2 regions of the Paenibacillus odorifer genome follow, and region 2 is predicted to be linked to the other one. Evidence: riboswitches for the same ligand, from Rfam matches in the RefSeq annotation. Region 2 holds a riboswitch; the other holds the start of a gene.

Region 1 (7,649 bases), 450 kb from region 2:
TTTCTTAACAGATCAAGCCGGCAATATTATTAATATTGTTACTCCTTTCGAAGCGTTTCAGAAGAAAGTAGATCATTTTGGAATTAGGAGTGGAACTAACCTTTCGAAGCAATTCTCTGGAGTAAATGCAGTTTCACTAGCGATGGAGGTTAAATCAATTGCAGTAGTGCGTGGAGAAGAGCATAGTATGCCAATGTTTAAAGAGTGGAATTGTGTATGCGCTCCTATAATGATAAATGGTTGTATATGTGGATATATCGACATTTCATTTGAAGCCGAGAGGCAAATTGGCTTTTCGATTCTCTTTATTAAACAATTATCCGAAAAGATTGTTCTGAAGTTGAAGGAACGAAGCCCAAAGTTAATTGAGTACAGATTTCAGGAAAAGTGTGATTCGTATCGATTATCGCCCAGAGAAAGGGAGGTAGCGTATCACTGGTCACTAAGAAAAGGTGCGTTGCAAATTTCCAATGACCTTAATGTGAAAGAGGGGACTGTGCGGAATATCGTTAAGAGTATTTATAGTAAGATGGATATCAGCGAGAGATGGGAATTGATAGAAATACTTAAGTTGTAAATTTTGATGATAAACATCAAAATACTCGTTTGTACATAAGATATAAAAGCCATCCTCCGAAATTAATCAACAACGGAGGATGGCTTTTATCTGTCTAGAACATTTTTTTGATAAGTACTTAACCGCAAGAACAATTCAAAACTGGCTTACGCGCAGCCTGTGTCTCATCCAAACGGCTAATCTCTGTGGTATGCGGTGCGTTGATTACAATTTCTGGTGTCTCCTGCGCTTCTTTCACAATCTGAATCATCGTATCGATGAAGCCGTCGAGCGTTTCTTTACTTTCGGTTTCCGTCGGCTCGATCATCATGCATTCCTCAACAGTCAGAGGGAAGTACACGGTTGGCGGGTGGTAGCCGAAGTCGAGCAATCGTTTAGCAACGTCTAAGGTGCGCACGCCATATTGCTTGAGGTTTTTGCCGGACATCACGAATTCATGCTTACATACACCCGGATATGGGATTTCAAAATACGGCGCCAGACGGTGCATCATATAGTTCGCATTCAGCACAGCATTTTCGGATACCTCACGCAGTCCGTCTGGACCATAGGTCCGGATATAGGCATAGGCACGAACCAGAATACCAAAGTTTCCATAAAAAGCTTTCACGCGTCCAATAGATTCAGGACCACCGAAGTGAAGTGAGAAGCTGCTATCTTCATTCTTTACCACAGTAGGTTGTGGCAAGAATGGAATGAGGATAGATTTTACGCCGACTGGTCCGGCTCCAGGGCCGCCACCGCCATGTGGGGTGCTCATTGTCTTATGCAAGTTCAGATGCACAACGTCAAAGCCCATGTCGCCAGGGCGGGTAATGCCCATAATGGCATTGGAGTTGGCTCCATCGTAATAGAGTAAGCCCCCTGCTTCATGCACGATCTCAGCAATCTCGACAATTTGGGTCTCGAACAAGCCGAGTGTGCTTGGGTTAGTCAGCATCAGTGCGGCTGTGTCGCTACCGACGGCTGCCTTCAGTGCTTCAAGATCGACCATTCCTTTATCTGTGGAAGGGATCGTGATCGTTTCAAGTCCTGCTGCTGAGGCACTAGCAGGATTGGTTCCGTGCGAGGAATCCGGCACGATAACCTTAGTACGCGTCTCGCCGCGACTTTCATGGTAGGCGCGGATCATCATGAGGCCGGTCCATTCACCATGAGCACCTGCGGCAGGCTGTAAGGATACTGCATCCATGCCCGTCAGCGCGGACAGATCATTTTGTAGGGTATACATTAATTCCAGTGCGCCTTGAATACTTTCTTCTGGTTGGTAGGGATGAATTTTGGCGAAGCCGGAGAAGCGGGCAACATCTTCGTTAATCTTCGGATTGTATTTCATCGTGCATGAACCGAGAGGATAGAAGCCATTGTCTACACCAAAGTTGCGACGTGAAAGAGAAGTGTAGTGGCGAATGACATCCACTTCCGATACTTCTGGAAGTACGACGGGTTCGCTACGGAGTAAATCCGATGGAATTAGGGATTCCAAGGTTTCTTCCTGCGGCACATCGCATAGTGGCAAAGAATAGGCCGAACGGCCCGGACGGCTTAATTCAAAAATTAGACTTTGCTCCGGTTTCATAAACAGCCCTCCAGTGTGCTAGCGAATTGGTCGATTTCGGTTTTGCTTCTTTTTTCCGTTACGGCAACCAGCATTTGTCCAGCAAGTTCAGGATAATCACGACCCAGATCATAACCCCCAAGATAACCTTCCTTCAGCAGCTTCAAATTAATAGAGGCCACACTGCTGCCTTCAGGAAGCTTCACGACAAATTCGTTAAAGAATGGGGAGGAGAAGGCAAGTTCAGCACCTGTTAGTCCGCTGAGTTTATTAGCAGCGTAATGGCTTTTGCGAATATTTAGCTCGCCTACTTCACGCATGCCTTCTTTGCCCATAACGGACAAGTAGACGGATGCGCAGAGGGCCAGCAGCGCCTGATTGGAGCAGATATTCGATGTCGCTTTTTCACGACGAATATGCTGCTCACGCGCTTGAAGTGTAAGAACGAAGCCACGTTTACCGTTACGGTCTACCGTTTGGCCAACGATCCGGCCTGGCATGCGGCGCATCAGGTGATCAGCTACGGCAAAGAATCCGCAAGTTGGACCCCCGAGAGAAGCTGGAATACCGAGTGGCTGAGCATCACCCACTACGATGTCGGCTCCAAGTTTGCCCGGAGTTTCAAGTACACCAAGAGCTATTGGGTTCGCGCTGACTACAAGAAGACCTTTAACCGCGTGAATCAGCGGCTCAACCGAGCGAAGATCCTCGATGCTGCCGAAGAAGTTAGGCGATTGAATAAGCACTGCGGCAGTATCTTCATCGATAGCTTCAGCAAGTTTAGCTTGATCGGTAAGACCGTCTTTATAGTCAATCTCCACCACCTCCAGACCCCAAGCATTAGCCGAAGTACGTAGCACTTGGCGAGCCTCAGGATGAACGGTACGGGAGACGATTAATTTTTTGCGTTTGGTAGCGCCAGCCGCGAGAACCGCTGCTTCGGATAAAGCTGTAGCGCCATCATACATACTGGCATTGGCAACTTTCATACCGGTTAGTTCGCAAATGTAGGATTGGAATTCGAAGATCGCTTGCAGCTCACCTTGGCTGATCTCCGGTTGATAAGGAGTGTAGGCAGTGTAGAATTCAGAACGGGAAATGACATGGTTGATGACCACAGGGATGTGATGATCGTATAATCCGGCGCCGAGGAAGCTGGCGTGAGAATCAAAGTCGGCATTTTGGTCAGTCAAACCTTTCATGTGGCGCAGCAGGGCGTATTCATCGAGTGGTTCAGACATCGGCATAGTGCCTTGGTAACGTACCGCTTCAGGAATATCGGAGAACAGCTCATCTATAGACTGAATCCCGACGGCCTCCATCATCTCTACGCGGTCCTGTTCTGTCATGGGCAGATAACGGTGCTTCATTAAGGTTTCACTCCTTGGCTTTTTTAAAATATAAGAAAGTACAATTTTCACGCTATACTTTATCCTTCTATTTCTCGCTTAAAAGCTCACCGTCCTTATATGGACGCTAAAGGCGTTTATACTTGTAAAAAGGGGCCTTAATCACTACAGCCTTAAGCTGCTTACCGCGTATCTCCACGTAAACCTCTGTGCCTATTTCACTGTAAGCAGCATCAATCAAAGCCAACCCCAGGTTCCGTTTCAGCGTAGGGGACTGTGTTCCGGTTGTGACCTCACCAATCTTAACCCCATCTGCCCAAACAGGATAATGGGAGCGTGGAATGCCTCGATCAATCATTTCTAGGCCGACAAGGCGACGGGGAATCCCAGCTTCTTTTTGCTGTATTAGTGCATCGCGTCCGATAAAGTCTATTTTGTCCAGCTTCACGAAGAACTGTACTCCTGCTTCAAGCGGGGTGATGTCAGCGGATAGCTCCTGACCGTACAGTGGTAATTTTGCCTCAAAACGCAGGGTATCCCGTGCACCCAGTCCAGCAGGTGTTAATCCGTGAGGCGCGCCTGCAGCAAGCAGTCCGTTCCATAACGTTTCTGCACCTTCCAGCGAAGCGTAGATCTCGAAGCCATCTTCACCGGTATAACCCGTACGGGAGATAAGTACCTCTACACCGCAAACGGTGGCGCGTTCGATGAAATGGAAAGGCTTGAGTGTTGAAATAGGAGCATCAGTAACTTCCGCGAGAATGGTCTCTGCCAGAGGACCCTGCAAGGCGAGCAAAAGCGTCTCGTCAGAGACATTAGTGAGCGTGACTTCGCCGAATTCAGAGGTCAAATGCTCTTGCAGCCACTGGAAGTCTTTGTCGATGTTGGAGGCATTAACGACGAGCATATAATGCCCTTCGCTTAGGCGATACACGAGTAGATCGTCGACAACTCCGCCATTTGGATAACAGAGCAGTGTATATTGTGCCGCACCATCCGTGAGACGGCTGACATCATTGGTTGTCATTTTTTGCAAAAAGGCTTCTGCACCGCTCCCAATCACCATGAATTCACCCATATGCGAGACATCGAACAGCCCAGCCTGCTGGCGAACGGCTTCATGCTCTTTTACGATACCTGTAAACTGTACTGGCAGCTCCCAGCCACCGAAGTCAATGCATCTGGATTCCGCATAAGCGGAATAGAGATCATAAAAAGGTGTTCTTCTCAAAGCATCCATGTCGTCACTCCCCTTGATCTGATTACATACGAAAAAAGGACAGGCAGAAGCAATCATGCATAAATGCACAAATCGCTTTCTGCTCTGTCCTTTGTACCTGAGAGTTACCCTGCCGTAACTAGCTTGCAGGTTTCCCCGTTGGTGATCTGACGCATCTAGCCTTGCGTCTGATGCTCTCCAGAGATACGTCCGACAAAGGTCCTTTTGCCTGAGAGATTCACCCCTGTTAGGGCTTACTCCTTCGGCGCCGTCTTCAAGTGAGACAGTCTCTCCCTATGCCATCATCCGCAATTATATTTCTTCGAGAAACGGTTATTGTCTATAAAAAGACGACAACGTCATTTCTTCTTGTATGTCTCCATTAAACGGGTATAGTCGGGCGCTGTCAACAAGAAAACGTCGAAAAAATGACAAATTTAAATTTCCTGTTAGTAATATTGACATTGTGAGCCGGGATAACTTAGGCTATAACTAAATTTAGAACTCCAAATTGGAAATGAGGCGGCTTGAAATGAGTGAAGTATTAGACAACCTTCTTTACAGCGAAGAGCATGAATGGGCACAGCAAGTAGAAGGGCGAGTAGTACGTGTTGGGATTACGGACCATGCTCAGCATTTATTAGGCGACATCGTATTTGTTGAGTTTCCTGAGGTAGGATCGACCATTTCAGCCGGTGACAGCGTAGGCAGTATCGAATCCGTTAAGACGGTATCGGAGTTGTATTCGCCCGTCTCTGGGACGGTTACCAAGGTGAATGATGGATTAGAAGCTAGTCCGGAGCTTATCAATGATCAGCCGTATGGCGGGGGTTGGATTTTTGAGATTGAAGTTGATGGAGAGTATGCTGATGCTGTAAAAGGTCTGTTAGATGCAGCTGGTTATAGCGCGTTAGTTGCTGAATAATTGGAAATCGGGGACGGAAAATAGTCTGATCAAGTGTGATATTTTTAGCAGCAAGTTTCTGTGATTCGGGGACTTGCTGTTTGTGTTTCTTATGTAGATTGTGCGAGTATTCGTAAACCCAATCGAGTGGTTTGAGGGTCTAGTGGAGTATGGAATTAGGGAAAACCTCCCTCATTTTAGACGATTATAGCGTGAGAGTTAGGGTTTTAGGAAATTCCTCCCTAATCATCTCGGTAAAACCACTATTTCAGACTAAAAAGAGTAATAATCAGGGGGGAATTCCCTCATTCCGCGATTGGATACGATAATAGGTGAATAATCAGGGAGGTTTTCGCTAATTAAATTGGATGAAGCCCCTTGTAAGCTCAATGTGGTAATTGCAAAGGCCCCTGCCGCCGAACTTAGCTCTGAGCGCAAGCAACTATATTTTATTCCACCTCTTGAAGCTGTCGAAGTACAATGATCTCTACGCGTCGATTTTTCTGTTTGCCTGCTACCGTAGTATTATCTGCTGTTGGTCGGGTATCGGCATAACCTGCATATTGAAAAGTGTCCGGGTTCAGTCCTTCATTATCTAAGAAAAAGCGCAGCACAGAAAGCGCACGAGCACCCGATAGCTCCCAATTGTCGTTATAACGTGAAGCTGATGACACTGGTGTATTATCCGTATGTCCTTCAATGCTGATCGTTGCTCCGATATCTTTGAATAAGCCAGACAACTGCTGAAGAGCAGGAAGGGCTGGTGACTTCACATCTGCTTTACCCACATCAAAAAGAAAACGGTCGCTGAGCGTGATTTCTATGCCCTGCGGTTTGTCGGCTACAAATATTTGTTCACCGAGATTATTCTCCTCCACATAGTGGGTGATCACACCCATTAACTCAGCAAGCTTCGCCTCTTGTTCTCGAAAAGCCAACTCCCGTGCTGAAGGTGTTTCATTCTCCGTTTGTTCATCAGAACCGTCATTTGGTTTTGCAGTTGCGTTCGCATTCCCATCTGTACTCTCTGGTTTGTTGTCAGGGGTCTTTCCAGCATCTAAAATACCATCCCCGCCTTCAAGAACAGTGCTGCTCGACTTGAAAGTCTGGGATAAAGAGCCGGTAACGATATTATATTTGTCAGTGTCCAGGCTGCTCATCGCATACAATATAACGAAAAATATAAGTAAAAGCGTAATTAGATCTGCGTAAGTAATCATCCAACGATCACGGCTTTCTCGATTCTCTACCCGCCGTTTGCGCCGGTCTCTTTGTCTCATATAAAACCTCTTGCTTCTGCACGGTCATCTGTGGTGGTGTCTGAAATGAAGGAGTTCAGTTTTTTACGCACCAGCAACGGATGATCCCCGTTTTGTAGAGAAAGAATGCCTACTAGCAGCATCTCCATGCTATGCAGCTCACTTTGGCTGCGGGATTTGATTTTGGAAGCAATGGGTAAAAATATTAGATTAGCGATGGCTACTCCGTACAGTGTTGCAGTGAACGCTACTGCGATAGAGGTACCTAGATTTGATGGGTCTGTAAGGTTGCCCAGTACCCTAATGAGTCCCATAACTGTACCGATGATCCCCATCGTTGGAGCATATCCGCCAGCGGCTTCAAAAATCTTGGCGTAGCTTTCATGCTTCAATTCTTTCGCATCCATTTCCAATTCCAAAATCTGTCTTACCTGCTCAGGGTCAGTGCCATCGACGATAAGCAGCAGTCCTTCACGGGTAAAAGGATCAGGATGTACCTCCGCTTGTTTTTCGAGCATTAAAACGCCGCCACGGCGGGCCACTGTGGCCATTGCGATGAGCTCTTCTGCCTTCTCTTCATCACGTTCAGGATTGCGGCCAAAAGCCATGCGCAGAGCGGTGGGAATGGAGCGTAGCTTAGCTGCCGGGAAGCTGATCATTACGGCGGCAATCGTACCTCCAAATACAATCAAAGCTGCATTAAGCTGCAGCAGTCCGGAAAGGCTTCCGCCTTCCCAGAGGTAGCCGCCGATTAGCGCAGCCAGTCCGGCCACTAGGCCGATT
Region 2 (7,649 bases):
TGTGCCGGAGGAGGGTCTTGCTAATGAATAATAACAATTTAGAAAAGCAGATCAGGGAGCTAGGGAAAGCTAATATACAGGAGCTTCCTCCTTTACTACGATCACGGCAGGATTCGATTTATGCATCGCTGGCCACCATTGTCCAGGATCCTGTGGAAAAGGAAAAGAAAAAGCGGATTTATCCAAAAATCACAGCTGCTGTGACTGCGGCGATATTGTTAAGTGTTATGCTAACGGCTATCTATCCGCCTACGTTGGCCAATGCGCTCAAGCAGCTTCCCTTGATAGGTGGTATTTTTGAACGGGCAGATGATATAGGATTACAAGCGGCCCAGCGTCTGGGACTGACTTCCCGTCTAAACAGCAGTGATACGCATGAAGGGATCACCTTGTCTGCCGAAGAGGCTGTATTTGATGGCAGCCGGTTGGCATTCTCGGTGAAGCGTGAGGGAGAAGAACTGGAAGGTAAGCTAGCCGGAGTAACGATTGGAGCGGATGGGAAGCCTTTTCTAGCGGAAGGTGCGATAACCTCTGCAGAAGTATTGATCGACGGGGCTTCCCTGGAGAAATTTTCAGAAGGTCTCTGGAAAGCTATGCCGTTTCTAAGCTGGATAGAAGGTGCTGAAAGCAACACAGCTATTTTTAGACTAGTGGATTCCTCGAATTCGGGGATCTCCAACAAACCTTTTCCTGATCGATTTGTATTGACCGTAACCCTTGACTTAAACGGTATTGATGAACCGTTTGTTCTCCAAATTCCTGCGCGGAAGGCTACGATTAATAAAATTTCCACACCTGATATACGCGCACAAGTTGGAGGATGGAGTTTGATCCTGAAAAAGCTGGAATATAGTCCATTAACGACACGCCTGTCGCTCATGCTGGAACAGGATACAGACGAAGATCATACAGCATTGAGTTTAGTGGGCTTTGAAGTAAAGGATCAACAAGGACAGGTGCTGAAAGATATTTCGCAGAAAGTCCTCTCGACTTCCAATAGGTCACTTAATGTCGATTTGCTTACTGAGCCATTTGAGAAACACCCTAATATGCTCACAATCCGTGGCTATCTTTATGAGTTTGAGAACCCACAAAGTAAGAATGGAGCATTTAAAACAGACAGTTCTGGAAACCCAGTGAAGCATTATATTGACGGTCTAGAGATAAACGTGCTAGTTAAATAAAAATTAAGGAGCTTGATAATATCATGAAAAAAACGACTAAGAAGATGTCTGTAATTTTAAGTGCTGCTGTATGCCTAGGAGCGTTGGGAATGCCAGCTTTAACCCAAGCATCCAGTGCTCAACCCGCTGTTGAAGCTTCCCTGAATACAACAAAAGTGGCCGATTCACACGATCAGCTTACTTTAAAGGGCAGTGCACAGTTTGACGGTAATTATATTAAGATCGACCTGAGCCGTGAGGGATCGCTATTTTCAGGAATGCTCGCAGGAGTAACCTTAAATGATAAAGGCGAACCCTATCTTGCAGAAGGTACTATTGTGGGAATAGACGCCAAGCTCGCTCAACCAGGAGGCATCGATTTAAAAACACCACGCTGGATCAGTGACGGAGATGCCAACAAGGCGGTTGTTGTATTGCAGACCGGATGGCTAACCGAGCAACAAAAGGCAAGCCTGGCTTCCTCTGAATTGAGTATCTATGTGAAGCTTAACGGAATCGAAAACCCGTATGTACTTAAATTTTCCCTCAAGCAAGCAGGATTAGTGCGTAATATTCAGCTACCTGCTATAAAGAAAGACAACCAATTTGAAATCAAAACCACCCGTGTTGCTGCGGGAGAGACTTCTGTGCGTATCGCTTTAGCGGTTAAAGGGGTTGCCACCCAAGGCCAGGCTTTAGGATATGACATTTATGATAATCTGGGCAATAAATTAGAATCTATTGCAAGAGATTCTATTGCAGCAACTCAAAATACGGTTTCTGAAGATTTATTGTTCGAAGCGCCTCGCTCAGCCGCTGAATATCTAGTTATCAGACCTTATCAAGCCGTATTTGAAAAAGGCAACACCGGGGCTTATAAATTAGATGCCAAAGGCAATGTAGTTAAAAATTATAACAAGCAACTGGAGATCAAAATCCCTCTAAAATAATCGTTAACGCAGCTAGGAAAAGGGGATTACCTCTCCAGCCGAAGGCTTGAGGTAATCCCCTTTGTTCAATTGAAAGAAGGCTCATTATTACTGATCATTTATAGCTAAAAAGCGGATAGTAGCTGTTGTCCCCTTACCTTCAGAGCTACTATAATAAATTTCCCCGCCGTATTTTTCTACGATATTAAAGCAAATCATTAATCCTAAACCTGTTCCATTACTTTTTAATGAATAAAAAGGAGTGCCTAGCGACTTAACCTCAGCTTCCGACATCCCGCTTCCTTCATCGATGATTGTTATCTCAATAAAATTATTGTTCCTATTCGCCATAATAGAGACAGATTTACCAACTTCCGAAGCCTCTAAAGCATTTTTTATTATATTAATAAGCAGCTGCTTAAATTCAATTTTATTAATAGAAATCATGCAATCTTCTTCTACGTAGGTAACGATTTGATTATCAGATAACATTGCGTAGGAATGGAGCAATCCTGTAACACTTTCAAGTACATCCTTCACATCTACTTTTTCTAATTTTTGCTCTCCATTTGGCTTTGAAAGGGTTAGAAATTGCGAGATAATCTGTTCTACTGTGTTTAATTCATCAATCATTAATTTAAATTTTCTTTTCATAGGATCATCAAATGAAGGATCCTCATCAAAAAACTGCAAAAAACCTCTAACCACTGTCACTGGATTTCTAATTTCGTGCGCAACGGCAGCTGTTAATTGTCCAACCATCTTTAAACGCTCAGATTGCTGTAATTGTTCATAATAAAGCTGCTGTTTTTTCATCCGTTTAAATGATATTTGAAAAATGAAAAATAATAACACTTGAACCGCTATTATATTAATGAAATTGCCTAGCATATCATAATGTAAATATGTATATAAATCCCCTCTATCAATCAAGAGGATATAGCCAAATGTAACTACCATTAGTACCCCATTTATAATGAAGGAAAAATAGAACAATTTTAAATCAAAAAATAGAATAGACAGTGCAGGAATAAGACAAATGAGGATATAGGTAGTCCATGTTTGAGGATATAAAAAGAATAGCGTATAAAAATACGCAAATCCAAATAGAATGATAATCTTTCTAAAAGTATGTGTCTCATGCTTAGGGTAAATCCATAAACAAACCGTTAGAAACGCCACACATAAAAAATGAATGATATAACCAAAATCAATCCCATCTAACTCTAGGGTAGATAGTATCAATCCAAACATCATAAGAACGATGATCATTAACATTAATATGTAATAGGTTTTTCGATTCACCCGACTGTAGAACTCTCTCATGAATTCACCACTTTTAAATTGATTTTACCATTACGATAGTTATCTTACTTGTAAACTTATTGTCGAAATAAGAATTATATCAGTTGAAATAGTAATAAACAATAACTGAAAAAAACTGTAAACTCGATGATATTATAGTTTGTAAAAAACTAAAAAACCGGGAGATACCATTTTAACAGTATCTTCCGGTTTTCTGTTTAACTTTGCATATTCTTTAAGCAAACGTCCATGTAGGAACGCTTGAAACCGGCAAGGGCTCCCTGCCCAGTCGCGGTTGAATATAACCACGGCTTCTGCGCCGGTTAAAGCTTTCCTCATAAACTAGAGAGGTGTTTCGGTCCTGATTATTTTATTATCTCTTTCCCTCTTTCTTCTATTTATCGAATACAAAACAAATAATAAAATAAACCATAAAGGCGTCAACAATAATGCCGGACGAGTTTCATCAGCAAACAGCATAATTATGAGTATGATTGCAAACAAGGCTAGAACAACATAATTCACAAAAGGTGTGAACGGTGCCTTGAATTTTGATTTGGCCTGCAATTCCGGCTTCGTCTTTTTATATCGCAAATGGCAAATTAGAACGACGCCCCAAACCCAGATGAAACAAATGGCACTAATCGTTGTCACGATGCCAAAGGCCGTCTCCGGAATCAGCTTACTCAACAAAGCCCCTACAGATAAGACAAGCGTGGATATGAATAAAGCATTACTTGGTACATGATTTTTATTAAGCTTTGCAAAGTTGGCTGGAGCCTGGTCATTTCTGCTTAGATTGTATAGAATCCGGCTTGTTGAGAACATCCCGCTGTTACAAGCAGAAGCAGCTGAAGTTAATACAACGAAATTAATAACCCCCGCGGCAATCGGAATCCCCACTAAACTAAATGTTTTAACAAAAGGACTTTCTGCCGGGTTTAGTTCTGTCCAAGCGTTGATGCATAATAAGGCAATAATAGCACCCACGTAGAAAAATAGAATTCGTAAAGGTATTTTATTAATCGCCGATGGGATAGTTTTTTCTGGATTGGATGTTTCCGCTGCTGATACCCCCACCAATTCCACACCCACAAAAGCAAACACAACCATTTGAAATGAAAGTAAGAACCCGGAAATCCCGTTTGGAAATACTCCCCCATGTGCCCAAATATTACTGAGCGCAACCGTTCCGGTAGTTGTTTTGAATCCAATCACCAGTAAAACTACCCCTATGGCAATTAACGCGAGAATAGTGATTACCTTAATTAAAGCAAACCAAAATTCCAATTCGCCAAAGCTTTTTACAGTTAATAAATTGAGTCCTAATAAAATAATTAAACAAATGACTGCGGGTATCCATTGCGGGATATCAAACCAATATTGTACATAGACCCCAACAGCTATAATATCGGCCATAGCCGTCATGATCCAGCAAAACCAATAGGTCCATCCAGTTACAAACGCCGCCCGCGGTCCAAGATAGTCTTCGGCAATGTCTGTAAAAGATTGATAACCTGCTTTTGACAACAGAAGTTCTCCCAATGCCCTCATCACAAAGAAAATAGCGATACCCACGATTAAATAAGCAAAAATGATCGATGGTCCTGCCAGCTGTATAGCTTTTCCAGATCCTAAAAATAATCCGGTACCGATGGTTCCACCAATCGCAATGAGCTGAACATGTCGATTCTCTAAATCTCTCTTTAATTCTTGTGCTGCCATTTCGAACTCCCCCTTATGTGAAAAAAATAACAAGTGAAAATGATAACAAAAAAGAGATTGGATACGCTCCAATCTCTTAGGTATAAGAATAATAAATAAAATACATTTATTTATTCTGACGATGATCAGAATAACAAATGAATTATCTAGTACTCTTCTGTCCTTTTGCCTGAGATTGTGAACCCTTCGGCGCCGGGGGATTCCCCCACGGTCTCTCCAGAAGCTGCTCCTGCTATAGTGTGATCCATAGCAATCATAGCTTGCGAATTATTTAATTTTTATGTCGCTAACTTCATTTTTAATATTTTTCAATACTAATCATTGTCAAATATTTTGTCAATAACATTAATTACCGCTTTATTATTGTTCCATTAACTTTTATTGCACACAATTAAGGGCTTGTCAGCCAAGCCCCCAATTCTTCTGTCTGCAGGCACAACCTTCAATACGCTCTCCTTAGCACTCCATGACTGACTAACACCTTACATGTTTTCGTTTGAAGCCCAGCTGCGATTTATCAACTGCCTTTTGAATATTAATTGAAGCATTCAAAATCTTGCTTTTTGCACTACCGGTATGGACTTCCACCGGACCAACTTCCTTTGCAATCTCAACCGCTTTATCATGAAGCGGCAGATAGGATACGCCCACAGTGTAGATGAAATTGTTCATTGCGTATTTCGTTCGTTCAGGGGCATCATGAATCGTATTTTTAGCAAGCTCCAACATAGCGGCCAATTTTTCTGCGGAAAATTCACTGTCCGGGCGATTTCCGAGCAGCCAGCAGTAACAGTTCCAGCCCGCCGACATTTTCAACTCTATCTCACTTGCAATCCATTTATCAGAAACCTCTTGTGCAATATCCGTCTCCGCCAACGTTACTGCCACCACAAAGTCCGATAGCATATAAAAATAAGCCCCAGCAATCCACCGCTCAAAATCCGACTCTGTCATTGCTTTAGGCTCCGCGATCACCCCGGCAAAATACATAGCGTCATAATTTCCTGTAGCATAAAGCTGCTCGGCCAAGGGTTGATTATGTTTTATTTTTCTGAAGATAGGCTTCATCTGGCCTGTGGCCACACCAAAAAGCGGTTCGTGCGCGCCATTGGATAGATATATTTTCTTGGTGCGTTCCTTGCCGAGAGCTTCAAGCTCTTGCATGACCGTTTCTAAATCCATTGTTCGCACTTCCTTTTTTATGAATATTGGCTAGGGACTCAAACTTTACTTGAATATATCATAAAAGCCCTTATAAATATCTTCTTTTATACATCAAGGTAATTTGCCCCGCTATGTATTCAGCGCTATATTGGTTGCCATCCTTAATCCACCACATAATAATCCCCAGTAGTGAGGCTGCAATAATATCAACGGAGACTACCTCCTTAGTAGAGTCAATGTTCCTCGCGTTTCTTCGTTTTTCGACAGTATTTTTTAACAGGTTGGTCAAGTGGTTTTTGAAGCCTTTATGCTCAATCAATACAGCAAAAACTTTCCGGTATTCAAAAAAATAATTTAAAAAGGTGATCAGCTGCTCCTGTTCGTTGTTGCTCTTCATTTGTAATAGCGGTTCAACCTTCATGGATAGGTCATCGAAGATTTCATGTACGATCTGGCGCAATAAATCGTTAATATCCTCATAATGCAAATAAAACGTTGCGCGATTTAGTTCCGCGCGGTTGGCGATTTTTTGGACGGTCAATTGCGAAATCTCCACATTGTCGGCCAATAATGAAAAAACAGCGTTTTTCAACATCTTTTTTGAGCGAATGGCTCGTGGGTCAACTCTTTTATGTTCAGTCATTTCATCCCTCTATTATCGTTTAAATGGCCTTTCATCAACTAATTTGCCTATTCTGTCGATTAGTCGACATTTTCAATAAAATTGCAAATAGGAATACTTTTTAAATCCTGATATGATTTATTTTATTGACACTATGTCGAAAAAGCAATGAAGAGAGGACTGCAACATGCAAGAAGACACTAAGAACATAAATAAAGGGATCTTACTAACCATCTTAATCTTTGGTTGTTTCTTATCCACACTCAATCAGACGCTTTTAAATGTCGCCTTAAGTAGTTTGATGGATGTTTTTGATGTCACAGCAACAACCGTACAATGGATTTCAACAGGATTTATGCTGATCAACGGGATTTTGATTCCGATTACGGCCTATTTAATGAAACGTTTTACAACACGGCAATTATTTATAAGTGCCATGTCATTTTTATTAATCGGTTCTATAATTTGTGCAGCAGCGCCGAGCTTTAGTCTACTCTTAATCGGACGGATGATCCAAGCTGCCGGTGCTGGCATTATAATGCCGCTCATGATGAGTGTTGTGCTCGCGATCTTCCCCGTTGAAAAACGTGGCAGCGCTATGGGACTGCTTGGGCTGGCGATGATATTCGCTCCTGCTATTGGGCCGACCCTTGCGGGATTTGTTGTCGAATACCACTCTTGGCGCTGGTTATTTATCGGGCTTATTCCACTTGTCCTCATTGTTATAGCGTTGGCGTTCAA

What was found. Region 2 has a riboswitch for glycine ahead of PODO_RS29300 (amino acid permease). Riboswitches for the same ligand answer to the same signal wherever they lie in the genome.
Region 1: linked by a shared signal. The riboswitch ahead of gcvT (glycine cleavage system aminomethyltransferase GcvT) and the one ahead of PODO_RS29300 (amino acid permease) in region 2 are both predicted to bind glycine.

Annotation. Positions count from the first base shown of each region.
Region 1 is NZ_CP009428.1:6,252,793-6,260,441, reverse strand. It holds gene PODO_RS27415 (helix-turn-helix transcriptional regulator) at 1-577, shown strand, start outside; gene gcvPB (aminomethyl-transferring glycine dehydrogenase subunit GcvPB) at 696-2,156, opposite strand; gene gcvPA (aminomethyl-transferring glycine dehydrogenase subunit GcvPA) at 2,153-3,505, opposite strand; gene gcvT (glycine cleavage system aminomethyltransferase GcvT) at 3,612-4,724, opposite strand; glycine riboswitch at 4,911-5,009, opposite strand; gene gcvH (glycine cleavage system protein GcvH) at 5,236-5,628, shown strand; gene PODO_RS27390 (flagellar motor protein MotB) at 6,057-6,887, opposite strand; gene PODO_RS27385 (flagellar motor protein) at 6,884-7,649, opposite strand, start outside.
Region 2 is NZ_CP009428.1:6,700,650-6,708,298, forward strand. It holds gene PODO_RS29280 (sigma-70 family RNA polymerase sigma factor) at 1-31, shown strand, start outside; gene PODO_RS29285 (DUF4179 domain-containing protein) at 24-1,184, shown strand; gene PODO_RS29290 (DUF5643 domain-containing protein) at 1,208-2,113, shown strand; gene PODO_RS29295 (sensor histidine kinase) at 2,201-3,364, opposite strand; gene PODO_RS29300 (amino acid permease) at 3,740-5,122, opposite strand; glycine riboswitch at 5,270-5,352, opposite strand; gene PODO_RS29305 (DNA alkylation repair protein) at 5,597-6,304, opposite strand; gene PODO_RS29310 (TetR/AcrR family transcriptional regulator) at 6,375-6,881, opposite strand; gene PODO_RS29315 (DHA2 family efflux MFS transporter permease subunit) at 7,096-7,649, shown strand, end outside.